Regions from separate parts of the Cyanobium sp. BA5m-21 genome, predicted to be linked through region 2. Evidence: predicted binding sites of a transcription regulator. Region 2 holds the regulator's gene; the other holds the start of a gene.
The links. The regulator NtcA, encoded in region 2, controls nitrogen genes in cyanobacteria. The targets are predictions, from matches to a motif close to GTANCNNNNGNTAC.
Positions count from the first base shown of each region.

Region 1: a site for NtcA is predicted at 13,622-13,635, ahead of KBY72_RS11320 (ferredoxin--nitrite reductase). Genes of this name have one in related genera too.

Region 1 is NZ_JAGQCO010000041.1:2,502-17,114, forward strand. Features, by position in the region: gene KBY72_RS11255 (urease accessory protein UreD) at 1-430, shown strand, start outside; gene KBY72_RS11260 (urease subunit gamma) at 468-770, shown strand; gene KBY72_RS11265 (urease subunit beta) at 783-1,100, shown strand; gene ureC (urease subunit alpha) at 1,112-2,836, shown strand; gene KBY72_RS11275 (PilZ domain-containing protein) at 2,833-3,348, opposite strand; gene KBY72_RS11280 (circularly permuted type 2 ATP-grasp protein) at 3,493-4,932, shown strand; gene KBY72_RS11285 (alpha-E domain-containing protein) at 4,926-5,885, shown strand; gene KBY72_RS11290 (transglutaminase family protein) at 5,870-6,751, shown strand; gene KBY72_RS11295 (GGDEF domain-containing protein) at 6,802-7,293, shown strand; gene KBY72_RS11300 (sensor domain-containing phosphodiesterase) at 7,217-9,190, shown strand; gene KBY72_RS11305 (redox protein) at 9,195-9,671, opposite strand; gene cobA (uroporphyrinogen-III C-methyltransferase) at 9,815-10,603, opposite strand; gene KBY72_RS11315 (CbiX/SirB N-terminal domain-containing protein) at 10,600-11,892, opposite strand; gene KBY72_RS11320 (ferredoxin--nitrite reductase) at 11,908-13,446, opposite strand; gene KBY72_RS11325 (anthranilate phosphoribosyltransferase) at 13,674-14,613, shown strand, end outside.
Region 2 is NZ_JAGQCO010000016.1:32,163-46,775, reverse strand. Features, by position in the region: gene KBY72_RS06885 (lytic transglycosylase domain-containing protein) at 1-789, shown strand, start outside; gene KBY72_RS06880 (hypothetical protein) at 786-1,259, opposite strand; gene KBY72_RS06875 (NIL domain-containing protein) at 1,259-1,672, opposite strand; gene KBY72_RS06870 (thioredoxin domain-containing protein) at 1,743-2,315, shown strand; gene thyX (FAD-dependent thymidylate synthase) at 2,324-3,049, shown strand; gene dcd (dCTP deaminase) at 3,116-3,709, opposite strand; gene KBY72_RS06855 (cob(I)yrinic acid a,c-diamide adenosyltransferase) at 3,709-4,350, opposite strand; gene ntcA (global nitrogen regulator NtcA) at 4,593-5,333, shown strand; gene KBY72_RS06845 (DUF3084 domain-containing protein) at 5,368-6,585, shown strand; gene KBY72_RS06840 (resolvase) at 6,582-7,058, shown strand; gene KBY72_RS06835 (DUF3146 family protein) at 7,055-7,312, opposite strand; gene pth (aminoacyl-tRNA hydrolase) at 7,317-7,946, opposite strand; gene KBY72_RS06825 (TatA/E family twin arginine-targeting protein translocase) at 7,930-8,226, opposite strand; gene psbH (photosystem II reaction center phosphoprotein PsbH) at 8,226-8,426, opposite strand; gene psbN (photosystem II reaction center protein PsbN) at 8,549-8,701, shown strand; gene KBY72_RS06810 (alpha-mannosidase) at 8,705-11,635, opposite strand; gene KBY72_RS06805 (photosystem II reaction center protein I) at 11,750-11,869, shown strand; gene KBY72_RS06800 (DUF3769 domain-containing protein) at 12,015-14,399, shown strand; gene KBY72_RS06795 (3-isopropylmalate dehydratase small subunit) at 14,386-14,613, opposite strand, start outside.

The sequences.
Region 1 (14,613 bases), on a different contig from region 2:
CGCCGGCGAAACCCTGGGCCAGGGCTGCTGGCGTTCACGGCTGCAGGTTTGTCGCCGCGGCCCCGAAGGTCGCCGCTGGGAGCTGGTGGATCCCCTGGAAATCAGCGGCGCCAGCCTCGCTGCAGAACACGGCATGGCGGGCCAACCGGTGCTGGGATCGCTGGTGTGGGCAGCGCCGCAGCCCCTGGGGGCCGCTGCCCTGGCCCAGCTGCTGGCCGACTGCCGCAGCGACCGCCAGGGGCTGGAGGGCGACCTGGCCTGCGGAGCCCTGGATCAGGGCCTGATCGCCCGCTACCGCGGCCCTTCCAGTCAGGCAGCCCGGTTTTGGTTCACCAGGGTATGGGCCCGGATCCGGGCCGCACGCGGCCTCAGCGCCCCAGAACTGCCGCGGGTATGGCCCTTCCAGGAACAGCCCTTGGGTTCAGGCTGAACGGGTCAAGGCGCCCTAAGGCTGCCAAAGTTGGGCCATGCACCTAACCCCCCAGGAAAAGGACAAGCTGCTGATCGTCACCGCCGCCCTGCTGGCGGAGCGGCGGCTCAACCGCGGCCTCAAGCTGAATCACCCCGAGGCCGTTGCCTGGCTCAGCTTCCAGGTGATCGAGGGCGCCCGGGACGGCAAGACCGTTGCCGCCCTGATGGCCGAGGGCAGCACCTGGCTGAGCCGTGAACAGGTGATGGAGGGCATTCCAGAGCTGGTAAGCGAAGTGCAGATCGAAGCGATGTTTACCGACGGCACCAAGCTTGTGACCCTGCACGACCCGATCCGCTGATCACCGAAAACCATGCCCCCCCTGATCCCTGGTGAACTACTGCCCGAACCCGGTGAGATCGTGCTGAACGCCGGCCGGCCCGTGACAACGCTGCTGGTGGCCAACAGCGGCGATCGTCCCGTGCAGGTGGGCTCCCACTTCCATTTCCACGAAGCCAACAGCGCGCTCAAATTTGACCGCGACGCTGCCCGCGGCCTGCGGCTCGACATCCCCGCCGGCACGGCTATCCGCTTCGAGCCCGGCGACAGCCGCGAAGTGCAGCTGGTGCCCTTCGCCGGCGAGCGCCGCGTCTTCGGCTTCAACGGCCTGGTCAACGGACCGCTCGATTAACCCTTTTCCACATGCCATACCGCATCTCCCGCCGCGCCTACGCCGAGACCTACGGCCCCACCACCGGCGATCGGCTGCGGCTAGCCGACACCGAGCTATTTCTGGAGGTGGAAAAGGATTTCACCGTCTACGGCGATGAGGTGAAATTTGGCGGCGGCAAGGTGATCCGCGACGGCATGGGCCAGGGCCAGACGCCCCGCAGCCAGGGCGCCGTGGACACAGTCATAACCAACGCCCTGATCCTGGATTGGTGGGGGATCGTCAAGGCCGACATCGGCCTGCGCGACGGCCGCATCTGCGCCATCGGCAAAGCGGGCAACCCCGACACCCAGGCGGGCGTGACGATCGTGGTGGGCCCGGGCACCGAAGCGATCGCCGGCGAGGGGCACATCCTTACCGCCGGCTCGATCGACACCCACATCCACTTCATCTGCCCGCAGCAGATTGAAACGGCCCTGGCCAGCGGTGTAACCACCCTGCTGGGGGGCGGCACCGGCCCGGCCACCGGCACCAACGCCACCACCTGCACCCCGGGCGCCTTTCACCTAGCCCGCATGTTGCAGGCCGCCGAGGGCCTGCCGGTAAATCTGGGCTTCTACGGCAAGGGCAACGCCTCCACCCCCGAAGCAATCGAGGAGCAGGTGCGCGCCGGCGCCTGCGGCCTCAAGCTGCACGAAGACTGGGGCACCACCCCAGCCGCGATCGACTGCTGCCTGACGGTGGCCGACCGCTTCGACGTGCAGGTGTGCATCCACTCCGACACCCTCAACGAAGCCGGCTTTGTGGAAGACACGATCCGCGCCATCGGCGGCCGCACCATCCACACCTTTCACACCGAAGGGGCCGGCGGCGGTCACGCCCCCGACATCATCAAAATCTGCGGCGAAGCCAACGTGCTTCCCAGCAGCACCAACCCCACCCGCCCTTACACCCGCAACACGCTCGAGGAGCACCTCGACATGCTGATGGTGTGCCACCACCTGGATCCACGCATCCCGGAGGATGTGGCCTTCGCCGAATCACGCATCCGCCGCGAAACCATCGCCGCCGAAGACATCCTCCACGACTTGGGCGCCTTCTCAATCATCGCCAGCGACTCCCAGGCCATGGGCCGGGTGGGGGAGGTGATCACCCGCACTTTCCAGACCGCCCACAAGATGAAGGTGCAGCGCGGCGCCTTGCCCGAAGATGCCGCTTCAAGTGGAGGCCGCAACGACAACACCCGCTTAAAGCGCTACATCGCCAAAACCACGATCAACCCGGCGATCGCCCACGGGCTCGATTCCCAGATCGGTTCGGTGGAGGTGGGCAAGCTTGCCGATCTGGTGTTGTGGAAGCCGGGCTTTTTCGGGGTGAAACCGGAATTGGTGATCAAGGGTGGCTCAATCGTGTGGGCCCAGATGGGCGATGCCAACGCCTCGATCCCCACCCCCGGACCAGTGCACGGCCGGCCGATGTTTGCCGCTTTTGGGGCCGCCCTGGCCCCCAGCTGCCTCACCTTCATGAGCCAGGCAGCCCTCGATGCCGACCTACCCCGCCAGCTGGGCCTGAAACGACCCTGCGTGCCCGTGACCAACACCCGCGGCGACATCGGCAAGGCCTCAATGAAAAACAACACGGCCCTGCCGAATGTTGAGGTTGACCCCCAGACCTATGAGGTGTTCGCCGATGGGGTGCTGCTCAGCTGCGAACCAGCCGATGTGCTGCCAATGGCCCAGCGCTACTTCTTGCTCTAATCAGCCACCGTTTTGGGGTCACGCGGGCTATTGGGCCGCTCCGGCAGCAGCTGGGGAAGCTGGGGCAGGGGTTCGCTGAAGCCTATCCCCATGGTGGTAAAGGTTCTGGAGCGAACAAACCAACGCATAAAACCCGCCACCTGATGCAAGTCGGCGGTCCGATGCACATGGAAATCAACCAGCAATGCTTGACCTACCTGTAAGTCATGGTTTCCGGTGATAAACAGGCACAAGCCACCTAGACTAATGTCGAGGATGTCGGCATAAAACCACTGGGTGCGAGCTTCAGCGCCTGGGCTGGGCAGCTGAATCAGCAACGGAGGACAGGGAAGCGCCAGGAACCTTTCAAAGCAGCGCTGACCGTCGTCGAGACCCAGAATTTCTGGGTCTTCATCCCCAGCAAAGATTGTTTGGGCCTCATTGCCCCCTGGATCTTTACCGAAGGGTTCTACCCAGGAGACACCAGGCCGTCTGGAGGCATCGCCAGCAGGATTGGGGAGATGGCTGGGCATAACAAAAGCGCCTGGGAGCTGCCATTACTTCACCCTACTGGCGAAGGAAGATAGAGGCCATGGACGGAGCTGGCCTTCCGTATCAACCCACACCGGCGTCAACCCAACGGGTGGACATGATCCCCCCATGGCAGGTGGTGGAGCATGTTTGGGGAATACAGACCAAATCGGGGCTACGACGAATACTTCAGTGCGCCTGATCAGCCCCGCAGCGCCCTGCGGCCCCTGCTCTCCTCCCTGGGCCAGCTGGGCCTCGATGAACTAAATCGCAATCACGCGGCGGCCGGCGTTTTGCTGCGTCGGCTGGGGGCCACCTTTCGCCTCAATGACTCGGGCAACCATGGTGGTGAGCGCATCCTGCCCTTTGACCCCCTGCCGCGGCTGATCGGTAGCGGAGACTGGCAACGCCTCGAGGCAGGCCTGTTCCAGCGGCTGGAGGCGATCGACCTATTTCTGGCCGATGTCTATGGACCCCAAAAAATCCTGAACGACGGCGTAATTCCGCGACAGGACGTGGAGAGCTCCCAGGGCTGGCGACCCCAACTGCAGGGCTTCCAGCCGCCCCTGGGCCGCTGGTGCCACATCTCCGGTTTGGATCTGGTGCGCGATGGCCAGGGCACCTGGCGAGTGCTGGAAGACAACCTGCGCTGTCCCTCCGGCGTGGCCTACTTCCTGGAAAACCGCCGGGTGATGAAGCGGATGTTCCCGAGCCTGTTTGCCGGCCGCACCGTGCAACCTATCGACGATTACCCCTCCCACCTGCTGCAGACCCTGCGGGAGCTGGCCCCCTGGACCGATACCCCCAAGGTGGTGCTGCTCACCCCCGGGGTGTTCAACAGCGCCTACTTCGAGCACAGCTACCTGGCCCAGCAGATGGGCATCCAGCTGGTGGAGGGCCGCGACCTGATCTGCCAGGACGACCGGGTGTGGATGCGCAGCACGGCCGGGCCCGAACCGGTGGATGTGATCTACCGGCGCATCGACGACGACTTCCTCGACCCGGCCGTATTCCGCAGCGATTCGATACTGGGGGTGCGGGGCCTGATGGCCGCTTACCGGGCCGGCCGGGTGGCAATCGCCAACGCACCAGGCACCGGCGTAGCCGACGACAAGCTGATCTACGCCTACCTGCCGGAGATGATCCGCTACTACCTCGGCGAAGATCCAATAATTGAAAACGTACCCACCTACCTCTGCTCCAGGGAGGATGACCGGGCCTACGTGCTGGCCCACCTCAGTGAGCTGGTGGTGAAAGCGGTGGCCGAGGCCGGTGGCTACGGCATGCTCATCGGCCCCCACGCCAGCAGCGAGGAGATCGCCGAGTTTGCCGTCAAGATCCAGGCCGATCCCCGCAACTACATAGCCCAGCCCACCCTCGAGCTCTCCACCGTGCCCTCGCTGAGCGAGGGCGAACTATTCCCCTGTCACGTGGATCTACGGCCCTATGTGCTGCGCGGCAAGGGAGCCTGGGTAAGCCCGGGCGGTCTCACCCGGGTGGCCCTGCGCCGCGGTTCCCTGGTGGTCAACTCTTCCCAAGGTGGCGGCTGCAAGGACACCTGGATCGTGAGTGAACAACCATGCTGAGCCGCGTCGCCGACTCCCTTTATTGGATCAACCGCTATGTGGAGCGGGCCGAAAACATCTCCCGCTTTGTGGAGGTGAGCGAAGCAATGGCCCTCGACTGCCCGCCAGGCAGCGCCGAACCCTGGCTGCCCCTGGTTGATGCCAGTGGTGATCGGGAACTCTTCGATCGTCTTTATCCAGAAGGACGCCCGGAGCAGGTGGTGGAGTTTCTGGTGCGGGCCGAGGCCAATCCCAACAGCGTGGTGAACTGCATCGCCATCGCCCGCGAAAACGCTCGCCAGATCCGCGATGTAATCACCACCGAAATGTGGGAGCAGCTCAACGACATCTATTGGACCCTGTTCGACAACAAGGGGTTCTGGGGTCAGCCCCCCCAGGAACAACTTCGGGACATCCGCCGGGCCTGCCAACTTTTTTATGGCATCACGGATGCCACCCTCAGCCGCGACCTTTCCTGGCAATTCAGCCGCCTGGGGCGGGTGCTGGAGCGGGCTGAAAAAACCACCCGCATCCTCGATGTGAAGTACTTCCTGCTGCTGCCTTCACCTGATGAAGTGGGTGGCGTGCTCGATGAACTGCAGTGGATCTCCCTGCTGCGTAGCGCCGGGGCCTATCAGATGTTCAGGCAGTCACGTCAGCAAGCGATCGAGCCCAAGGCGGTGGCCAGCTTCCTGCTGCTCGACCCGATCTTTCCGCGCTCGGTGCGCTACTGCCTAGAGCGCATCCACGAAACCTTGAGAATCGTGCGCGGCCAGGCGGTGCCAGGAGCTCCAGACGAGCTCGAATGCCTCAGCGGCCTCACCCTGGCCCGCTGGAGCTACAGCCGCATCGACGAGCTGATTGCGAGAGGTTTGCACGAGTCGATCGACGGCCTGCAAAGCGACCTCAACCGGCTCCATGATCTGATCGAACAGCGCTACTTCATCGCCGACCACGCATGCGTGCCCGCGTAACCCACACCTTCACCTACCGCTACAGCGCCCCGGTGCTGCTGGGTCCGCACCGGTTCTGCCTCAAGCCCCGGGGCCACGGCTTTCAGCGGCTGCTGGACTTCCAGCTGGTAGTGACGCCGGAGCCTGGGCGGCTCTACCCCTTGGTGGCAGCCAGCGGCGATGAAATTCTGCGGGCCCGTTTCAATGGGCCAACAGATGCGTTCATCGTGCGGGCCAGCAGCCTGGTGGAAACGGAACCGGCGCCGCTGCTGCAGGTTTGCCTGGAGGGCAGCGAACCGATGCTGCCCTACCCGGTGGGCCACCTGAACGGTGACCTGGCCGGCAGCCTGGAGGGCTGGCTACCCAACGGCCAGCACGACCCAGCCGCGGTGGACATGGCCCAGGAAGCGCTGATGGGCAGCGATCAAAGGGCGCTGATGTTTTTGCAACAGCTGGTGGAAATCATCCAAGACCGGGTCAAGTACACCCAGCGTCACGTGGGTCCGGCCTGGCCCGCCGGCCGCACCCTCAAGGAAAGGGTGGGATCCTGCCGCGATCTGGCGATGCTGATGGTGGAAGCCTGCCGCTGCGTGGGTTTACCGGCCCGCTTCGTGAGCGGCTACCACCTGGTGGAACCAAAGCCTGAGAGCTACGACCTGCACGCCTGGGCCGAGGTGTATCTGCCAGGTGCAGGCTGGCGGGGCTTTGATCCCAGCGGCATAGGCGTGATCGATGATCGCTACATCACCTTGGCCACCTCCTCCAGGCCGGAGCTGACCGCCGCTGTCACCGGCAGCTTTTCGGGTCCGAATGGCGTCGAAAGCCTGCTGGAATGGAGCATTGAGGCAGACATCCAAGAGCCGGCTGCAACCATGCAGTCCGCCTAAGCAAAAGGTGCCTGCAATTGGGTGTCCTCCATTTCCAGACAAACCACCTGATGGCGGCCGCGATCCTTAGCCACGTAAAGCGCGCCATCGGCTGCGGCAATCGCAATGCCCTGTTCTTAAGGCTCAAAGAGGAATGCCTGCGCTGCCGCCGCACCGGCGAGCCCCTCAGCTGCATCACTATCGACGTAGATGGTCTCACCAAAATCAATGACCGCTTTGGCCATAAAATCGGCGACCTAGTTCTGAAACGAGTGGCCAGCGCGGTACGCCAACGGCTGCGCATCACCGACCACTTCTTCCGCAGCGGCGGGGATGAATTCGTGGTGGTGGCCACCGATTGCAATGGGGCCGCCGCCCAGGAAATGGCTGCGGATCTACAAGCCCTGGTGAGCCAGCTGGGGCTAGGCAGCAAGCAGGAACCAGTGCCCACCAGCATCACCACCGGGATAAGCACCATGGAAGGCGATGAGCTCAAACCTGACACCCTGCTGGCTCGCTCGGATACAAACATGCGCCGGGCCAGACAAAATAGGAACTGCTGACCTAATGTTGTGGAGAGGTTTTGGACATCTAGCCCGCGTGCAGGAAGCGCCCATACCCGAAGATGATTCGGCTCGCCTCAAGGAACTGCAGAGCTACGGCGTACTTGATACGCAATCGGAAGCAATCTTTGACGATATCACCCACCTAGTTCAAGATATTACTGGCGCAAAAATAGGAGTTATAAGCCTTATCGACGAAAATCGTCAGTGGTTCAAGTCTTGCGTTGGCCTCGACGACGCACCCAAGGAAACGCCCAGAAATATTTCATTTTGCGGCCACACAATCGTTCAGCGCCGGCCCTTAATTATAAACGATGCCCTTGAAGATGATCGTTTTGCCGATAATCCACTTGTTCAAGGTGAGCCTCGCATCCGTTTTTACGCCGGCTTCCCCCTAATCGCCGCCAACGGCATGGCATTGGGCAGCCTTTGCGCCATTGATATCGAACCGAAGGCCCTCACACCTAAGCAGGTCACATCCCTAGAGCGACTGGCTCGCCAAGTGGTTAGCCAAATGGAACTGCGGCGAGAAGCCCACCTACTGCAATCCGCCGAATTAGCACTGCAGGCCCAAGGGGGAAACGGGCAGGTCAGGCCAGGCATCCAGCTACTTAGTGAAATCAATCCAGTAATGAATCGGGAGCAGCTACAGCAGATGCTGAGCCTGCTGCTTGGCCTAGATCAAGCACCCTGCTTTGCACTGGCGCGCTGCAAGTTCAAGGAGTATTCCCGCGTCAGCGCCAACATTGGGAGTGCTGCGGCGGAGAACCTAATCCAAACTGGCTTAGAACGCCTACGGGACTGTCTACCTGCTCAAGCATCAACCGCCTACTTCTCAGATGACGAGATAGCAATCGTGCTACCACACCTCTCAGAAGAAAGTGCTATCACAGCGATTGCAGAAAGATGCATGGCGAGCCTTGAGGCACCATTAAAACTAAACGACCGTGATATGGAGCTGGGAATGAGCATGGGCATTGCAATCTTCAAAAACAACTATGGCGATGTTGACTCTCTACTCTCTGATGCCAGCATCGCCCAACGCATAGCCATCACTGATCGCAGCAAAAATAGCAGTTTCAACTTCATCGATCTGCCCGCACGACTAGCGGCACAGCATCACTACCAAGTGGAAACTAATCTACGCCGCGCTATCCGACGCAACGAAATGACTCCCTATCTGCAACCGATTGTTGATATCGCCACGGGCAAGCCTGTAGGCCTGGAATGCCTGATGCGCTGGCGCACCGAAAGCGGCGAAATGATGCTGCCCAATAATTTTTTACAGATATCTCACCTGGCCGGGCTCAGCGGTGAACTTGATCTTCAGATAATCCAGAAAGCAATCCAAGCCAGCCATGAACTAGCCAGCGCTGCACCAGGGCAGCCGCTGCAACTCTCAGTGAATCTCTCCGGCCTACTGCTGGAAAGCGAGGGCCAGCGCCAAAGGTTGCTGCAACTGATCCGCTCCACCCCCTTGCCAAAAAATTGGCAGCTGCAAGTGGAACTGGTAGAGGATTATTTAGATGACAATGGCTCGGAACTAGGAATCTTCCTCAACTCCCTGCGCCGCCTGGGAGTTACCATCGCCATCGACGACTTCGGCACGGGTTATTCCTCGCTCAGCCGCCTCCACAACTATCCAGTGCGCACGGTGAAGGTCGATTGCAGCTTTGTTGAGCGCATCGACGACAGTAGCAATCCCAGCAACCAGTTGCTAAAAACAATCCAGAATCTCTGTGCCGATTTAGGACTGGAAAGTACCGCTGAAGGGGTTGAAACGGACTCTCAACGCGCCTGGCTGCTGCAGAACGGCTATAGGCATGCTCAGGGCTACCTATTCAGCCGGCCGATGTCGGTGGCTGCTATGGCCCACTACTTAGCCGAAATTCACTAGGAAACTACCAGCTAACCCCGTGCAACTTAGGCAGGGGGGCCGTTTTAAAAGTTGTAGCAAATAATCGGGGAATAAGGCGACTGTTGTATACCCGAAACTCCCGCACCACGCTGGCACCAGCCTCACGCACAGCCTGATTAAGCACCACAGAACCATCGTGATCAGAAACTGAGCGGTGAAACGTTCCCGGAGGAATGCGCAGGATGTCGCCACCTGTTTCTAGGCGAACAATGTGATAGGGATAATTCCAGCCCAAATTAACCAAGTAAAAAGTTCGGCCGCCGTGCAGGGCCAACAAATTATCTTCCTGGTGGGGGTGCAGATAAAACTGCCAGGCACCAGTCTTCTCCTCATCCGGAGGGCTCACGGCCGGACCGGCATGGATCACCAGATCGCGGGCATTGGAGCTGGCAACGGTGATATCAAAGAAACGAACAGCGGGGGTATCGCGGAACTTTTCGTAGGGAATCAGCTCAAACATCGGCGCAGACTGGGAAGTGCCAGACCGGGGAAGGGAAGACATTCGGGTAAGAGCAGCGGGTGCTGCCAGATCAAGGCCTAATGAAACTCACCACCGGGGAGCCGGCCGTCGCAACCACTACCTATCAAGGAAACTTGCTTGGATCAGAAGGGGATTGGCATCTCCACATCAGCGGGCTCGGGGGCACATACCGGCACCCGCTGGGCCACCACTTCGCCCAGCACCACGATTGAGGGCGAAGCAAAATCCTGCTCCTCAGCCCGGTCGGCCAGCTCACCCAGCACGCTGATCAACTGCCGCTGACCGCGCACGGTGCCCTGCTGAATCACAGCCGCGGGCGTGTCGGGGGCTAGGCCACCCGCCATCAGCTCCTCGGCGATGCGGCGCAGGTTATGCAGGCCCATGTAGATCACCAAGCCATCACTGGTCTGGGCCAGGCCGCGCCAGTTGACCCCTGGGCGGCCCTTATCGATTTCCTCATGGCCCGTCACGAAGGTGACGCTGGAGCCGGCGCGGCGGTGGGTAACAGGAATGCCCGCGTAGGCCGGAGCCGCGATGCCAGCGGTTACGCCTGGCACCACCTGCACCGGCACGCCCTTGGCGGCTAGGTGGGCGGCTTCCTCGCCGCCGCGTCCAAACAAAAAGGGATCACCGCCCTTTAGCCGCACGATCAGGCGATGGCGGCTGGCCAGTTCCACCAGCACCGCGTTGGTGCTTGGCTGCGGAACGGAATGGTGACCGCGGCGCTTACCGACAAAGTGGAGCTCGCAGCCTTGGGGCACCAGATTCAGCAGGGCCTGGGGCACCAAGGAGTCGTAGACGAGGGCGTCGCACTGGCGCAGCAGCCGGTGGGCCTTGAGGGTGAGCAGCTCCGGATCACCGGGGCCCGCCCCCACCAGATAAACCGTGCCGAGCTGGGCCGGGGCACTCATGGCAGGGCCTCGAGTTCAGCCAGCAGCAGCTGGCGCAAGCCAGGCCGCTGCAGCAACGGCGGACCCACCTGCTCGGCTAGCTGGTCGGTGAGCCGGTTGGCGGCCAGGGCCAGGGCCAAGGCTGGAGCGGCAAGGGTCAGCTTCAGCTGCGCGAGATGGTCTGCACTGTATGGAGTGGCGACGCAGTGGGCGCCGGTGCGCCGCTCCAGGCTGGTGAGATACCGCGCTGCCAGGGGACCCTCCAAGGGGTGATGCAGCAGTAAGGGCCGGGCATCCTGCGTAGCCAATCCGGCCAGCTCCGTAGCGAGGGCCGCCTGCCAGCGGGGCCAGGCCCCCAGGAAAGGCCAGTGCTGGACGCGGGCAAAAGCCGACCAATGGCGCACAATCGCCGGCAAATCGTGGCGCACATGGCCGCCGGGCAGCAGCAGCAGCGGCACCAAGCCGAGGACTTGACCCGGCTGCAGCAGCTCGGTCGCCGCCGGCGGCGGCGCCGCCGAAAGGGCCTGGAGCCGCACCGGCGCACCACGGCGGCACTCCAGCTCGGCGGCCAGGGCCACCAACTCGGCAGGCAGCTGGCCGCCGGCGCGGCCATGCACCACCAGTAGCAGGGGTTGGGCGGGGGTGGCCGCGAGGCGGCGACCAAGGCGCGCCGCCACCTGGGGATCGAGCTCGCAGAGCCGCAGGGGCACCAGGGCGCGGCGGGCTCCGGGCAGACGGGCCAGCAGATCCACCGCCGGGGCAGCCAGCTGGGGATCGAGGTCGCCGGCCAGGGAGCTGAGGCCAGCCACCAGTTGGTGCCGGGGCCACACCGACAAACCACGGGCTACCCCTTCGAGAGCGGCGCGCCGCAATGGGGTAGCGATTGGGGGCCGCATCCAGCTCAGCAGCACGGGCCAGGCCGCAGCCTGGCGCTGGTGACCCAGCAGGGGCAGCAGGGCTATCGCCACGGCCTGGCCAAGAACGCCCGGGCCGGGGGCCAATTGCTGCAGCAGCCAGGCGGCACTAGCCCCATCCCGCTGGCGCAGCACCTGGCTGGGAAGGCCGGGATCGGGATCGGGCTGCTGGCGCCACCAACGCAGCAAACGCCGCTGGGACGGCGGATCCAGCCGCTCCGCCAGCACGGCAAGCAGGTCTGGGTCGGCGCTAAGGCTGCCGTTTTCCAGCGCCAGCAGCCAGGGTTCAAGGTCCAGCTCAGGCTGGTTGCGCAGCTGTTGCAGCCAGCCCCAGCGTGCCGGGGAGCCGCAGGCCGGCAGCTGGGCTGGCTCGCACTGGGGCAGGGCAGAGCTCAAAGCCGCCCTCCGCGCTCAGGAAGCCGCCGGCTCGCGGCGCCGGGCTCCAAATTGCTCCAGCAGCAGCTGCTCCAGCACATCGGCAAGATCACTGAGGGGTACGCCTTTTTCATGCAGCTCGGCCAGCTTGGGCTCGGCGCCCATGGAGCCGCCAAGAAAGATCTTGGCCGCCTCCACCATCTGACCATCCTTACGGGCCTTCGCCCCCATCAGCCCGATCTGACCCATGTAGGGCTGGCCGCAGGCATTGGGGCAGCCGGTCCAGTGCATGCGCACCGCCTCAGGCAATTCGATGCGCTGCTCCAGCTCTTCGAGCACCTGCTGGGCCACGCCCTTGGTGGGGATCAAAGCGAAGCTGCAGTAGGCGTTGCCGGTGCAGCTCACCGCTTCGGCCTGCAGGGTCGAAGGGTCGGGGCGGAAGCGCTGCAGCAGGGGTGCAGCCAGTAGGGCCTCGAGGCGATCGCCGGGCACATCAACGATCAAGGCGTTCTGGGCCTCGGTGAGACGCAGCTCGCCGCTGCCATAGGTGCGCGCCAAAGCGGCAAGCTCCAGCATCGAAGCCGCGTCCAGCCGGCCCATCGGCACGTGCAGCCCCACCCAGTGGAGCCCCTCCTGCTTTTGGGCCTGCACGCCCAGGCCCGAGCGGGGGGCGCGGTTTACCAGGTGGGAGCCAGCGTGGCTGAGCACGGGTTCGGCAAAGGCTGCAACCAGCTCAGCCCGGTAGGCATCGATCCCGAGCTCGTCGATCAGATACATCAACCGGCTTTTGTTGCGCTGCTGCCGGTTGCCTGCGCGCTCGTAGTGATGCAACAACGCCAGGGTGAAGTCGGCTAGCTGCTCCGCCCGCAGCCACAGTCCCAGGGGCACCGCCAACTCGTTGCGCTGAGCTGAAAAGAAGCCCCCCACCAGCACCGTGAAACCCAGCTCACCGTTGTGCTCCGCCGGCAGGAAAGCCAGGTCGTTGTGAAGCAGGAAGCTATCTGATGCGCCCCCCACGGCCACATTGAACTTGCGCGGCAGGTTGCGGGGACCGGCCGGCCCCAGCAGCCGCGCCTGAATCGCCTCCACCAGGGGGCGGGTGTCGACGATCTCCTCTGGGTCAATGCCCGCCAGCGGGTTGCCGGTGATGTTGCGGGGGTTGTCGTGGCCCGACTGGCGGCTGGTGAGCCCCAAGGTCTCCAGCGCCACCATCAGCGGCGCCATGTCCTCCAGCAGCAGGCCCCGCAGCTGCAGGTTTTGGCGGGTGGTGATGTCGGCACTGCCGTGCTCGCCACAACGATCGATCGCCTCAGCCAGCAGCTCCAGCTGCTCAGCGCTGATCACGCCGTTGGGCAGCCGCAGCCGCAACATGAAGCGCCCGGGCGTCACAGGCCGGAAGAAGATCCCCAGCCACTTGAGCCGGATCGTGAGCGTGGCTTCGTCGAGTGCTTCCCAGCCTTCACGCCCCATTTCGGCAAGCCGGGGCGCCAACTCCAAGCCGCAGAGCTCGGCCTTGGCCTGCTCGATTTTGCTGAGGGGCGGCTGGCTGGCCGCAGAAATGGTGGAGCTAGTCATGGGGCGGAATCTCGAAACACGGAACAACCTCGGCATGTCCGCCCTGCCGCCACACAGCCGCAAGGTGGATCCGAGCAAGCGCCGATGAGAGCTACGCCGCCGGAAAACAGAAATGGGAAAAAAGCTCCCCGCAGGGAGACAATTGGAATTGTCTGCAGTGCGAGTCGCTTCCTGTGTCGCAACCGCTACAATCCACAGTTCCAGAGGCGGAGGCAGAGCTCAGACGCCTGCAGCGCCTCGAAGCCCTCGGCCCCGAACGGGCCCGCTTTCGCGAACTGATTGCCAAGGTGGGCAGCGGTGAGCACACCAGCACGGGCCTCAGCCGCGATGAGGCCCGCGACGCCATGGACCTGATGCTCCAGGGTCAGGCAAGCGATGCGCAGCTTGGAGCCTTCCTGATCGCCCACCGGATTCGCCGGCCGCTGCCGATCGAATTGACCGGCATGCTCGATAGCTACCGCAGCCACGGCCCAAAGCTGGAGACCCCTGGCCGCCAGGCCATTTGTTTCGGCGTGCCCTACGACGGCCGCAGCCGCACCGCCCCCCTGCTGCCCCTGCTCGCCCTAGTGCTAGCCGGCGCCGAGATCCCGGTGGTGCTGCACGGCGGCGACCCGATGCCGGTTAAGTACGGCGTCACCCTGGCCGAGCTTTTTTCCGCCCTCGGCATTGAATGGCGTGGGCTCAGCCTCGCCGCACTGCAGCAACGGTTGAGCACCCACCACCTGGGCCTCACCCACCAGCCCGACCACTTCCCAGCTGCGGAAAGGTTGCTGCCGGTGCGCGATGAAATTGGCAAGCGCCCCCCCGTGGCCAGCCTGGAACTGCTCTGGACCCCCCACTGCGGCGACCACCTACTAGTGAGTGGTTTCGTCCATCCCCCCACCGAAAAACGGGCCTGGGAGGCCCTGGCCACCGCCGGTGAAACCGAGGTGCTCACCGTGAAGGGCCTGGAGGGGTCGACCGACCTACCCACCAGCCGGGCTGGCATCACCGCCCGGGTCCGCCAGGGCTCGCTGGAGCGGCTGCTCGTGCACCCCCGGGACCACGGCCTCCACGGCGATGAAATCGCCTGGGAAAACTTGGAAACCTGGCAGCAGCAAGCACTGGCCGCCCTCGGTGGCGAAGGCCCCCTGGCCGCACCGCTGCTCTGGAATCTGGGGGCCTACC
Region 2 (14,613 bases):
TGGCGGGCGGCGGTGCGCCTAGGCCGCGGCGATCTCAACCTCGATCCCCGCAGCAGCCCGGCCCTTGTGCAACCCCAATGGCACCCCCTGGGCAGCGGCGACTGGCAGATCGACCGGCTCTGGCGCCTGGGCCAACCCCTGGAAGCCTGGGAGCACTGGCGCACGGAGCGGAGTTCCCCCCCCACTAGTCCCCAGGAGCTGATTACGGAAGGCCGGCTACGCCGGGCCGTGGGAGACCACTGGATAGGACTCGGCCAACTCGAGCAAGCCAGCCTGCGCCTACCGGTGAATGCAAACTGCGCCCTGGCCCAACAGCTTGAGCTCGACCTGCAAACCGCCAGCTTCGTGGCAGAGCTCAAGGAGGCTGGCGCAACCGCCGGGGTGCCGGCAGCCCTGCTGGCAGCCGTAGCCAAACAGGAATCGCGCTTCAGCCCGGGGGTGAGCTCCGGCGCCGGTGCCGTCGGCTTGCTGCAACTGATGCCGGCCACCGCCGCCGAACTAGCCGGCACGCCCCTGGCAGCCGATGACCTCACCGACCCAGCCCGCAATGCCCAGTTAGGCGCGCTTTACCTAAAGCAACTGCTGGGCCAGTGGCAGGGCAACCCCGTGCTTATGGCTGCCAGCTACAACGCCGGCCCCGGTGCCACCTCTGGCTGGGTGACACCCCAACTGCAACAAGAACCGGAGCTATGGATAGAGGCCATCCCCTACCCGGAAACCCGGCTGTACGTCAAAAAAGTGCTCGGCAACTTTTGGAACTTCCAAGAGAGGCCGCTGGCTAGCTGCTAGCCACCGCTTGCCAGCCAGCGGCCTACCCATGCCCCTGACAACACGAGCACACCCAGCACCCCTGCCAGGAGCACCGGCGGGGGTGCCACCCGAATCCGAGCTAGATCGAGGCGTGCCAACAACACAGTGGTGCCCAGGATCAGCACATTCGTGAGCACTTTGAGGTGGAGCAGATAGAGGCCACCCACCGTGACGATCAACAGGCTGATCACCAGGCTCATCACCCGACTGGCGGCCATCAAATTGGAAATCCGCTGCAGCAGCAGGTCGGGCATGGTGCACACCACCACCACCAGCAAGGCGTGGAGACAGTCAAGCGACCAGAACAAGCTGGATAACTGCCCCATCCCCGACGCTGCCGCACCCTCGAGCGGCTGGCTCCACTGCAAGCCCTCGTAAACGGATATCACTACCAGCACCAGCAGCATCGGCGCCCGCAAGGGCAGCAACAGCAGACGCAACATCGCCATCACGGGGGAGCCAGCACCAGGGAAATCGCATCCAGAGGGCAACTCGGAATGCACTGTTCGCACACCAAGCAGCGTTGCGCATCGAATTGCAGCTGCCAAGCCGGCTGGGTCAAGCTGAGGGCACCGCTGGGGCAAACGCTCGAGCAGAGGCCGCAGTCGATACAGAGACTGCGGTCTACGGCTATCTGACCCGGCGCCCGGTTAAGACCAAGTCCCTGACTTTCTAGCCAGGCTTCCGCAGCCGTCAGTTCGTCGATGTCACCGGAGAGCTCCACCACCATGGTGCCGCTCTGGTTGGGGGAAATCTGGGCGCGCAGGATCTTGGCGGCGATATCGAAATCCACCGCCAGCCGATAGGTGATCGGCTGATGCACCGCTTCGCGGGGAAAGTGCAGGGTTAGGCGCCGTTTCACGAGGATCCGGTTCGCGGGAACAGCACGCTTACCTCCGCAAAACGCTAGCAAGCACTGGCAAAGTGCAGTCATGACCAACTCCACCCCGAATTCCGGCCTGGGGCCAAGCGAACGGCTGCTGCTAGTCGTGCTGGCGGCCCTACTGGCAGCGGGCCTGCTGTGGTTCCGGGGCGGACTGAATCCGGAGGCTCCACTGGAACGCTTGGCGCGCCAATCCCTGGATCTACCCGTGGCCTTGCGCAATGGCAAGCCAACGCTGGTGGAGTTCTACGCCGACTGGTGCGACGCCTGCCGCACCATGGCTCCGGCAATGGAAACGATCGAAGCCCAACACCGCGGCCAGCTTGATGTGGTGCTGCTCAACGTTGACAATCCGCGCTGGCAGCCGGAGCTGGAGCGCTACGACGTCAACGGCATTCCCCAACTAGAGCTGTTCAATGCTGCCGGTGAAGCGGTGGGCCGCTCGATTGGCGCCCGCAGCCTCAACGAATTGCGCGCTCTCAGCAGCGCCCTGATCGCCGGCGCCCCCCTGCCGGCCCTGGCCGGAGTGGGTGCCGTCAGCAACCTGAGCCAACCCGCTGGCGAAGTTGCGGCAGCGGAGCCAGCTACTGCCACGATGGCCGGACCCCGCAGCCACGGTTGACGCCCGCCATGGATTCCCGTTTCCGCGTTGACCTGATCGCCGCCACGCCTAACCCCCAGCAGTGCGTTTATGCGGGAATGCATCAGGACTACAGCGAGGGCTTTGTGGCGGCAGACTCCGCCAACTGGCCCGAGGAGAGCAAAGCAGGGGAGATCTGCATCAAACGACTTCTCGCCGGCGAGCGCGGTCACTACGGCCCCTTAGAACACGCCCAAATCGTGCTCAACGTTGGCTGGTTTCCCCACTCAGTGATGCAGCAGGCGCGTACACACCGGGTGGGGGTGAGCTTTGACGTGCAATCCATGCGCTACACCGGCGATCGCATCTGCAAGGCCGCCAATGGTGAACTGGAACTGGAGGAGGTGTTCTATCTACGGCCCATAGGTAGCTATAGCGACCGGCAAGGCAAAAAATACGCCTACACAGAAGAGCAGCGCTACATAGATCTAGAGCTCTGCAGGGCTGCGGCGGCTCGCTACCGCGACCTTTTGGCGGCTGGCTTCGCCGAGGAGCACGCCCGCGGCATCCTGCCCTTCGACTACCGCCAGCACTTCGTGGTGAGCTTCACCTTGCGGGCATTTCTGCACTTCCTTGACCTGCGGGCGAAGCTCGATGCCCAGCAGGAGATCCGTGAGCTCTGTGATCTGATGTGGCCCCACCTACAGGCTTGGACACCCCAATTTGCTGACTGGTATGAAAAGAGCCGCTTACATAAAGCCAGGCTCGCCCCATAAGGCGAACCACCTGGCGCACCTCTCGGTGCGCCAGGTGGTTCGCCTTATGGGGCATTTTGCTGGGAACTAGATACGCGCCAAGGTAACCCGTTCGGGCTGATGCTGATATTTACCAGCCCGATCTTGATAGGTTGTCTCGCAGGGATCGCCCTCAAAAAAGAGCAGCTGACAAATTCCCTCATTTGCATAAATGCGGCAGTCAGCACCCGAAGAATTACTGAACTCCAGGGTGAGGTGACCCTGCCAGCCGGCTTCCGCTGGGGTCGTATTAACAATGATGCCTAGCCTGGCGTATGTGCTCTTACCCAGGCAGATCACCGTGATATTTGATGGCACCTTCATCTTCTCCAGTGCTACTCCCAAGCCATAGGAATGGGCCGGCAAAATAAAATAGGATCCGTCCTCGTCTTCGCGCAGGGGAGCGGGCTCCAGGTTCGCCGGGTTGAACCGCTTGGGGTTCATCACGGTGCCAGGCACATGCCGAAAGATCAAAAATTCCTTGGCCGACAACCGCAAGTCGTAGCCATAGGAAGAACAGCCGTAGCTGAGCACCGGGGAGCCCGCCGTAGCGGGATCGAGGTGGCGCACCAGGCTCGACTGAAACGGCTGCAACATTCCTACCGCAGCTTGCTCGTTGATCCAGCGATCGTTCTTCAGCATCAGAGGCCTCGGCGCAACTGGGTGACCTGATCAGCCATGGCCATCAACTCAGGAGTCATGGCTGGCCCTGTCAAAATGACATCTAGATGGGCTGGTCGGCGCTCCAAGGTTGCCAGCACTTCAGCCTGCTCGATGTAGCCCAGCTCCACAGCCAAGCCCAGCTCGTCGAGCACCATTAGATCCACCGCACCACTGAGCAGCTGCTCGCGGCTGAAGGCCCACACCTGGCGCACCGCCTCCAACAGCTCGAGCCCCTGGTGGGCAGCTGGCTCTGACAGACAGCCGGGCACACCGGGCCGCAGCCATTGCAGTCGCCCACACAGCCAGACGCTGCTGCCGAGGCCCTGATCTACACCGCCCTTAAGGAACTGAGTAACTAGCACCCGGCTACCCAAGCCGGCACTACGTAGGGCCTGGCTGAGCACGGCTCCGTAACTGCCGCGGAAAGGCGCCGTATGGATTTGCAGTAAGCCCTCCGACTGGGCCACCAGCCGCAATGCCGGCGCAGCAGAAGGGGCGGACGCGGCAGCCGCCACAGCCAAAGGGCGATGGCCAGAGCGCTGAGGTTGGTGCTGGACCGCCGGAAAACCAGCTCCAGAGGAGGAGGAGGTGAGGCCTGAGACGGGCAAGCTCGCGGTCATGAACAACCTGAATAAGAACCTTGAAAATCGAAAAACAGACCTGGGGCGCCGCGAGCAGCCCATGGCCTCGCGGAGCTGAATGTAGCGGGATCGAGCCGCTCCACAAGCAAACGACACCATCCCTAGCGGAAACATACGTACTGGTGCGCAGGGGGCGCCGGCGGTGTCGTCTCAAACCGTGTGTATTGCTACAAGCCGCCCCCCGGGTGATCCTTAGGGTCCCGGCACTTGCCAAAACCTTGATGGTTGGCGCTACCCACGGATTTAGCCGTACCGCCAACACCCCATCGACGGGTGCTCCTGGCGTGGTGGCAGGCATGGGCAGCGCCGGCCAGGGCAACCCCACCCTGTTGGAAGTGATCCGGGGCCTGGCCGGCAGCAGTGTCGAGACGATCGAACGGGGCAAAACGATTTTTTTTCCCGGCGATCCAGCCGAGCGGGTCTATCTGCTGCGGCGCGGAGCGGTCCGGCTGTCGCGGGTATATGAATCAGGCGAGGAGATCACCGTGGCCCTGTTGCGCGAGAACAGCCTGTTTGGTGTGCTCTCGCTGCTTACCGGCCAGCGCTCCGATCGCTTCTATCACGCTGTTGCCTTCACCAGGGTCGAGATGGTGACCGCACCAGCCACCTCCGTGCGCCGTGCGATCGAGCAGGACGCCAGCGTGGGCTTGCTACTGCTGCAGGGCCTGTCTTCGCGAATACTGCAGACCGAAACGATGATCGAAACCCTCACCCACCGCGACATGAGCTCGCGGCTGGTGAGCTTCCTGCTGGTGCTGTGCCGAGATTTCGGCGTTCCCAGCTCGGAAGGGATCACGATTGATCTGCGCCTCTCCCACCAGGCGATTGCCGAAGCGATTGGCTCCACCCGCGTCACAATCACTCGCCTGCTGGGCGACCTGCGCAACGACGGGCTGGTTCAGATCGACCGCAAAAAGATCACTGTGTTTGATCCAATCGCCCTAGCTAAGCGCTTCAGCTGAAGGCCAGGGATACTGGGGCCCTCCGGGGACGTATGTGACGGGCTGGCTGCTGATCCTCGCTCTGCTCGCCCTGGGGGGAGTGCTCTCCACCCTGGGCGACCGACTCGGCAGCCTGGTGGGCAAGGCGCGCTTGAGCCTGTTGGGGATGCGGCCCCGCCGCACCGCCGTGTTGATCACAGTGCTCACTGGCAGCCTGATCAGTGCCATCTCCCTCGGCCTGATGCTGCTGGTAAGCGAGCGGCTGCGCACGGGCCTGTTTGAACTCGATCGACTGGAGCAACGGCTGCAAACCAGCCGCAGCGAACTGAGCCGCAGCAACAGCCAACTAGCCAGCAGCCGCCTGCAGGTGGCGCGGGCCGAACAGGGCAAACGCGAGGCTCAGACGCGCTTTGAGCAGGCCCAAGCCCGCGCCAGCAAATTGCGCCAAGAGCTGGCGCCACTTCTAACCCAGCGCAACCGGTTGGAGCTGGAGCGCAGCCGTCTCAGCCAGGAGGTGAAGGGGCGGGATGCGGAAATCCGCCGCACCGAAGCGGAACTAGCCCAGGTGCGCCGCCGGATTAGCGCCGGAGCCCAAGAACTTAAAGACCTGGAGGGCAACCTGATTGCCCTGCGCCGCGGCGACGTGGTGCTCAGCAGCGGTCAGACCCTGGCCAGCGCCAAGGTGACCCTTGAGCGCCCCGAGCAGGCCAAGGAGGTGATCACCGCCTTGCTGCAGCAGGCCAATCTCAACGCCTTCAGGCGGGTGCTGCCCGGCCAGCCCCCCGATCGCCAGATCCTGCTGGTACCCAAAAATGACATCAGCAAGCTGGAAGGCCTGCTCGCCAAACCCGGCAGCTGGGTGGTGAGCATTCTCTCGGCCGCCAACGTGCTGAGGGGCGAGCGCCAGGTGCTTGCCTTCCCAGACCTACGCCCCAACCGCCCAGTAGTTAAAGCAGGTGAAGTGCTGGCCAGCACCACGATCGAGGGCGACCTCACAGCCCTGGAGCCGGTTTCGCGGCGACTCAACCTGCTGCTGGCCGCTGCCTATGCCCGAGCCCAGCGCCAGGGCACATTGGTGGAAGGGCTGCAGTTCGATGCGGCCAGCTTTAAAAAGCTGGCCCGGGAGCTGAGCGAGCGCCAGCCGGGCCAGGTTGCCCAACTAGAAGCCCTCGCCATCAACAGCGCCAGCACCGCCGACCCAATTGCAGCGGAATTGCGCTGGTTGGCGGCCCCATCTCCCGCCCAATCGGGTCCGGGCCCTCGCCGCCCATGACGAGCGCTGCGGCGGGCCTGGTGGCAGGCCTCGATCCCGGGCGCAGCAAATGCGGTCTAGTGCTGGCTGATCCTGCCGTTGGCCAGATCCGGCAGGCTGCCATCCTGCCCCCACAAGCCTGCCTCGCCCTGCTCAAAAGCTGGCAGCAAGTGGGGCTTGGCCAGGTTGTGCTCGGCAATGGCACCGGCAGCAAAGACTGGTGCAGCCAACTTGGCCAGCAGCGGCTGGCGCTAGCTGTGGTGGATGAGAGCGGCAGCACCCTGGCGGCCCGGGAGCGCTACTGGCAGCTTTGGCCCCCTAGGGGCTGGAGGCGGCTGCTGCCGGCGGGCTTGCGATTACCACCCCGAGATATCGACGATGTGGTGGCCCAGCTGCTGATAGAGCGCTACTGCGGGGTGACCCTGCAACGCAGCAACCAGGAGGTGCTGAGGCGATGGCCGCTGCCGGTCGCGCTGGAGGCTGAATCGGTTTAAAAACGGGCCCGAACCGTAAAGATGTAGTCACCGCCAGGCTCGAGCTGGTAGTCGACCTTGAGCAGATAACGCAGCAGGGCATCCTGGATCAGAGCCCTGCCCAAAGAAGGCTCAACGCTGAGTTCACCGCGGTCAAAGGCCCAGCGGAAACTCCATTGGTAGCCGCCCGCACTCACCTCCCCCTCCAGCACCCGCTGGCTGAAGCTCTGGTGCAGCACCCGCAACTGGGCAGTGGTGGAGGGAAGGCGTGCCATCGGCTCAGGCTGCCGCGCCCTGGGGCTGAAAACCGTTGAGTCGGTTGCCAGCCCGCTCCAGGCCGAGGAGCTGGATCAGGCCAATACCTGCCTCCACCTCGCGCAGCACCTCCTCGAGCAGGGGCTGCTCGGCAGGCGTGAAGCGTCCGAGCACATGGCCAACGGTGCGGGCGCGGCGCTCGCCGGGATCTTGGGCGGGGGCGCCAATACCAATACGAAGCCGCGGAAAGTCCTGGGTACCTAGGTGGCTGATGGTGCTGCGCAGGCCGTTATGCCCCCCGGCACTGCCCGTAGCCCGCAGTCTCAACTTGCCGAGGGGCAGGTCCATGTCGTCAACCACCACCAGCAACTGGGCGGGCTCTAAACCAAACCAGTCAAGGGCTGCGCGGATCGAGCGACCACTTTCATTCATGTAGGTCTGGGGCATCAACAGCCGCAGCCGGGAAGGCCCCGAACCCACCTCAGCCAACAAGCCCTGAAGCTTGGGCTGCTGCCGAAAAGATGCACCACCAGCGCAATCTGCTAGACGCTCAAGGGCCATAAAGCCCACGTTGTGGCGAGTACCTGCGTACTTGGCTCCAGGGTTACCCAGGCCCACCACCAACTGCAACGACAACTCAGGCCGCGGGACCATCGAGAGGCTGCTCAATCAGCTCTGGAGCATCAGCCGCGGAGGCGTCAGCTGAAACAAGCTCAGTTGCAGAAACTGCAACTGGGAGGTCAGCCGCAACAGGTTCGGCGGTGGTGATCGCCGTGCGCAGCTCCTTTTCGAATTCAGAGGAGGCCGATTGAAAACCCTTAAGGGTGCGGCCCAAGGTTTTACCGAGCTCCGGCAGCCGCTTTGGTCCGAACACCAGCAGCCCGATGGCGGCAATTACCGCCAGCTCAGGCAAGCCAATGCCAAACACATTCATCAGCCGAGGCCGTTCCAATTGACAGTGATGCCCTCGAGCAGCAAGGACTTGTTGTACAGCTGCAGGATGATCAGCAGAAACACCAAGAAGAGCACCATAAAAATGCCCATCACGGGCGTGGTGCCCCAGCCGGGGACGACCTTCCCGTACTCAGAATTGAGTGGCCGCAGGATATCTCCGAGGCGGGTGCGTTGGGCCATGTCTGCTGCAGCCTCTCGGGCATGGATTCGCTTTTAGTACTGTAAGGGCCTCGCGTACCGCGCCGCGGCTGTCCGTCGAGAGTTGTGACGCAACCCGTCACCTGCATTCCCCTTCCGCCTCCATGGACCCCACCGCCACCACCAGCTCCCCGGCCCTTTCCGTGGCCCTCGCCGTGCTGGCGGTGCTGCTTTCACTCACCGGTTTTGGGGTGTACCAAGCCTTCGGGCCGCCCTCCAAGGGCCTCACCGACCCCTTTGACGACCACGAAGACTGAGCCCTAAGCGCTGACCCAATCAGGGCGCACTCGCCAAAAGCCCAGGCTCCACGGCGCCAGCAACCAGGGATCTTCAGAGAGCTTTCCCCGGGAAATCAGAGGCTGATCCAGGCCATCGAGTCGCTCCAGCAGCTGCCAGCTCTCTCCCAACTCCAGGTAACGGCGGCAAGGGGAACAGTTCTGCACGGTGAGCACCACGTCTCCCGACTCCCCTAGCGGCCGGCAGCCCAGTAGCAACAGCCCCTCGCCCAGGGGAGGCAGGGCCTGATGTCGTTTAGGCCGGCCCTGGGCCGCCGCCGGCCGCAGCCATAGCGGTTCCCTGAAGGCCACCGCCTGCTTGGGCACCTGATCCCGGCACCAACCTGCTGGGCAGGGCGCCAGGGCCAGCCGCAGGCGCTGCAAGCCGTTATCGGCGCCAGGATCGGGCCAAGTAGGCGCCCGCAGCAACGACACACCCAACTGCTCCGGACTAGCCGACACCCCCTGGGGCCCATCGAGCAGCACCGCCAAGCCGCCGCCAGCAGCCACAGAAGCGATCCAGCTGATCGCTGGCAGCTCCCAGCGGGCCTGCTCGCGGGCAGTGACCGGCTGGGCTGGCCGTTCCAGCACGCCACCGGAGGTATCTGCCGCCCAGCGCTGGGCCGACTGGGCCAAGGGGATCTCCAGGCGCAGCAGCTCATGGCGCTGGCGCCAGTCGACGCTGAGCACAAGCTCGAGCCAGGGGGTATTGGCAAGTAAGCGCCCCTCAAGCCGCACCGCACTTGCCCCGCACTGGCCCCGCCACACAAAACTGGTGCACAGCTCGCCCTGCTCCAGCCAGCTGGGCTCGCCCTGCCACTGCCAGGCCAGCGGATGGTCCCGGTAGCCCGTGGCGATGTCCCAGGCATCCCAAAACTCACCTCGATCGGCAAAACGCCGCCAGGCCAGCGGGCCTGCCAACTGGGGATGATCCTGGCTATCCCACAGCTGCTCGAGGCCCCGCGGACCCAGCTCAAAACTCACCAAACCGTTGCCGCAGCGCCAGCCCTCTCGCCACACCGGCGCCTCAACCTGAGCTACCTGAGGGGCCGCCGCTGCGACCGTTCGCTCTAGGGGCAGGGCGGCCACGCCCGCCAAGGGCGGCAGCTGCAGCCACTGGCCGCCAGCCCGGGCCGGCTGGGACGGCAGCTTCACACCGCCGCAACTCCAGCCGCCCAAAGGCACCCGCAGGCTGCGGGCCCGGGGAGGCAGGGGCTGGAGCTGGGCTACCCACCAACCCACGCCCACACCGTCATCTTCACCCTCACCAGCTCCTAGCCAGGCCTGCAGAGCCCGATCCCGTTGCAGGCAGGCGCTGCGGCGCGCTGCCCGCCACTGGGGCTCGGCCTGCTCGAACACCTCTGGAATCGAGGTGCCGGGCAAAATGTCGTGAAACTGCTGAAAAAGCAGCGTTCGCCAGTCGACCGTTTCAGGATCGCCGGCTAGGGCCTGGGCCAGCTCCGCCTCCCGCAGCAGCCGCTCGAGTGTGCGGTTGTGGCGCTTCTGATCAGGGCGCGAGGTGGCGCAGCCGCGATGCAGCTCCAGGTAGAGCTCGTCGCGCCACACCGGCAGCCGGGGCGCCAGCGGCTCGAGGTCAGCCAAATAACCCCGCAAGCTGCCGTGATGCTGGGGAGCAGCTTCAGCTTGCTGCTGCCAGAGCCGCAGCTGCTCGAGCATTTCAGCGCTGGGGCCTCCACCGTGGTCGCCCACTCCGGGCAGCCACAGGGCCGAATCAACCCCGGTCGCGCCTTGCCAAGCCAAGCGATAGCGCTCCATCGCCACGGGATCGCCATCGGTGCCGATCGGGGCGTTGATCAGGGCCAGCAGCTCGGAACCACAGCGGCTGCGCCAGCGAAACAGCCGGTGGGGGAAGGGATTGGTGGCGTTCCAGGCCATTTTGTGGGTGCAAAACCAACGCACGCCGGTGCTGCGAGCCACGGCCGGCAGGCCGCTGGCGAAACCAAAGCTGTCGGGCAACCAGGCCAGATAGTGCTCCAGCTCAGGGAAGCTGGCGGCGCTGAATTGCTGGCCCAGCTGAAACTGGCGCAGCAGTGAGGAGCTGCTGATCAGCACGCAGTCGCTCTCCACCCAGGGGCCGTTGATCGGTTCAAAGCGACCGGCTGCCACCGCACGCTGCAGGCGGGCGAACAGGGCCGGCCGGTGTTGCTGCAGCCAGGCGTATAAGGCCGGTGTGGAGTGGCCGAAATGCAACTCCTCGAAGCGCTCGATCAGATCAAGGGCAGAGGTGAAGGTGCGCTCGGCCGCTTGCCAGGTGTCGGCCACCGGCCAGAGCCAGGCCAGATCGAGGTGGGCATGGCCCAACACATGAAACCGACCCGTCGGCGGTTCGCCGCTGCGCAGCTGGGCAAGCTCAGCCTTGGTTTCAGCCAACAAATCCAACGGATCGGCTGGATCCAGGGGCTCGAGCTCGAGACGGCTCTCGATCAGGGCACCGTCGTCGTGCAAGGGGCTGCGCAGGCGTAACTCCAGCTCAAGGGCCTCCCCCTGCCACCAGCGCTCGGGCAGCAACCAGCGGCAAGCGGTGTCAAACAGGTCGCCGCCATGCACCGGCACACCATCCACCCGCAGCTCCACCTGGTCGGCCCACCAGCGCAGCACCAGCCGGGCCTGGGCAACGGGCTCCGGCTGGTGCAGCTGCAGCCAGGTCGCCGGGCAAACCAGCCGCAGCCGTAGCTCCCGCCACTGGCCACCCCGCGGCCAGATCACCAACCCCCGCGCTGCCCAATCCGGACGACATTGCTGGCCCCAAGGATCGTCAAGGGCTGGGCCAAACCGCCCTCCCGCCTGCACGCAGCGCCAGGATGGTTGGAGATCCCAGCGCGAATGGGTTGGCCGCAAACGTGACTGAATCGTTTCAATCCGTGGGGTCTGCCCTAGTCCTGAGGCCTCAGGCATCGTTGGATGGCAAGCCGAGTCCCATAGGATGATCCCGCAGCTGCGGGGTCGACTAGGCCCTTCAACGCGCCTGTCACTCCCTGTCACCCGCTCGCCATTCCCCAAGGCCGAACCATGCTCGCCCTCAAGATCTCGGTTTATTCGGTCGTCTTCTTCTTTATCGGGATCTTTGTGTTCGGCTTTTTGGCCAGCGACCCCAGCCGCACCCCGAGCCGTAAAGACCTGGAAGATTGATCAGCTGGCACTAGGCAGGCAAGATCCTGATTCTGTTTGTGGGATGATCCCCAAAAGGACCTGCTGCGCCTGATTTAATCGTGCCAATTTCAGACACGCTTCCTTCAACACTTCGGGCTCAAGAAGGTATTAAGGGCTGATGGATTTGGCTGGCAATTCCCACCGAGTGCCTCTGGGGAAATCGCCTTTAAAAAGGCTCGCTCACCAACTATTAACAGCTGCTTGCCTATCCGTCCTATTCGCTCCAGAGGCTCTGGCAGGTGAAATTCCCAGCCAGCCTGGGGCGGTCAAAGCCTCTAGTTCCGTTATTCCTGCTCCCAACTTTGCTGTAATCAAGGCCGATCAGCAAGGCTACGACCAGCAACTGGGCCGGTTTGTTGCCACCGGCAACGTAGAAGCCCGCTTCAATGGCTGGCGCCTGCTGGCAGATCGAGTCGAACTGGCAGAAGCCAGCCGCAGTGTCTACGCAAGCGGGCAAATTCGCCTGATCAAAGGAGATCAATACCTACAAGCAAGCCGTCTGCGCTATAGCGAACTAGAAGACAGCGGCGAACTTGACGACGTCTATGGCGTTATCGAGCAGGACACCCTTGCCCGGGAAATCAATTTTAAAGAGGTCAACTCCCCAGATCCCAACGCCAAAACGAACGGTCTGCCGTCTAACTTCAGCCAACCAGCGTTTGCCTGTCCGCCACTCAGCACAGATCCTGCCAATAGAACGCTGGTGCGGGTGTTGCCACCAGGTCGCAGCAGCCTGCCCACCATGCCAGCGCCAGCCGGCTGCCCTGGCAGTGAGCTCTCGACTCCAGCTCTATCTCTAAATAGGGCACTGGAATCAGTTGCTTTCGGCCCCCCCCAAGCGGGCGGCCCGCAGGCACAGGCGATCTCGATGGGATCTGGGAAACCTGTCGTTAAAGCAACTGAGATCGAGCAGCTGCCAGACGTGGACTCAAAGGTGAGCAACGTGACGTTCCAGCAGAGCTGGAGCACCAGCCTGAAGCTCGACCTGGGAGCCGTTATTGACACCACGGACTCGCTCAACAGCAATGGGCAGGGCTACCGCCCGCCCGCAAACAAAGCGGGCACGATCAGCCGCATTCGCTTTCAAGGAGCCCAGATCCAAATCAGAGGCAACCGCTGGACTGCCGAACAAATTGCTTTTACCAACGATCCCTTCACTCCTGCCGCCTCTTGGAGCCTGGCCCGCAAGGTGGTGGCCGTTATGGATGGGCGCGGCGTGACCCGCATCAACAGCCGCAGCAGCCAGATTCTGCTGGACGGCAAAGTTTCTTTGCCGGCAATCACAAACACAACCATCGGCGCCGAAGAAGCTCGTTTTGCCTGGGATACGGATAAAGAAGATCGCGATGGCTTCTTTATTGGCTACAATATGGAGCCAATAAAAATAGGCAAGCGGGGCAGCTTGCAACTCCAGCCCCAGCTGAATGTGCAGCGGGCCATCGAAGGCCGTACCAGTAGCTATGTGCTTCCTGGACAAAGCCTGGCTAATCCCACCAGCGAACAGACCGCCAAGCTCGCAGATATGTTCGGCCTGCTGGCGGGACTCAACCTGCCCATGGGCTGGCTCTCATTAAATGCTGAAGCCAGCCTGTCTACCCTCAACCCAGACAACTTCCGATCCGGCATCCGCAGCACCAGTCGCCTGACGGCTCCACTCAACCTGCCCGGCCATACAAGCGCAAACGCTGATCTATTTGGATCCTATCGCGAGCGCATTTACAATGGCAGCCTGGGACTTCAAACCGTAGTTTATTCCTATGGCGCCAATCTAGCTGGCAACGTGGTCTTGAATCAGCCCAAGGCTCAGGCTGCCCCCCCAAAAGCTCCCTACTTAGCACCGGTGAATCTCAACTGGGCAGCCCAATCTGGAGTCTACGAAGCAACATTATTTGAAGCAAACACCCTTGATTCTTTATGGCGTAGCTATGCCAACCTCGCAGCAAGCACCACCCTGCAGCTCTGGCAGGGCTCTGCCCTTGATGCCAGTGAAGATCCCAAGCGGGGCTTGCGCTATGCACCTGTGCCGGTAGTACCAGGCCTGGGAATCAACTTCGGAGCCAGTGGCTATGCAGCCACATATAGCGATGGAGCAAACCAGAACACCCTCACCCTGTGGGGCGGACCTTCGTTCACACTGGGACAGTTTGATCGACCCGTATTCGATTACACCCGCTTCTCCGCCTCAATCGCTGGCACCTTTTTAAATGGAGCCAGCCCCTTTGGCTTTGATCGCACGGTAGATCTACGCACCCTTAGTTTTCAAGCAGCCCAACAGATCTATGGTCCAATTGTGCTGGAAGCTGGTGCCACCTTCAACATTGATAATGGCTCCGAATTCTATGGCGACGTTTCCTATTCCTATGTGGAATTAAAACTGCAACGCCGCTCCTACGAGCTCGGGGTCTACTACAGCCCCTACGACGGCATCGGCGGCATCCGCATCAAACTCAACGACTTTAACTTCAACGGCAATGGCACACCCTTCGTGCCCAAGCCTAGAAGCCGTTGATGTAAGGCAACGATGCAGCGGTGCGAGCCAGCTCGCCGTCGTTGGCCAGCAACTGGGAGGTGGCATCCCATTGCCCAGAAGCCAGCATCTGCTGGGGACCGGACTGGAGTTCTAGCTGCCAAAGCTGCCCCCGTGAGGCTTCCAGGGTGGCCTTAGCCAGCGACAAGCTCAGCTCCTGGCCAGGATCGGCAATCAGCGACTCTTGCAGACTCAG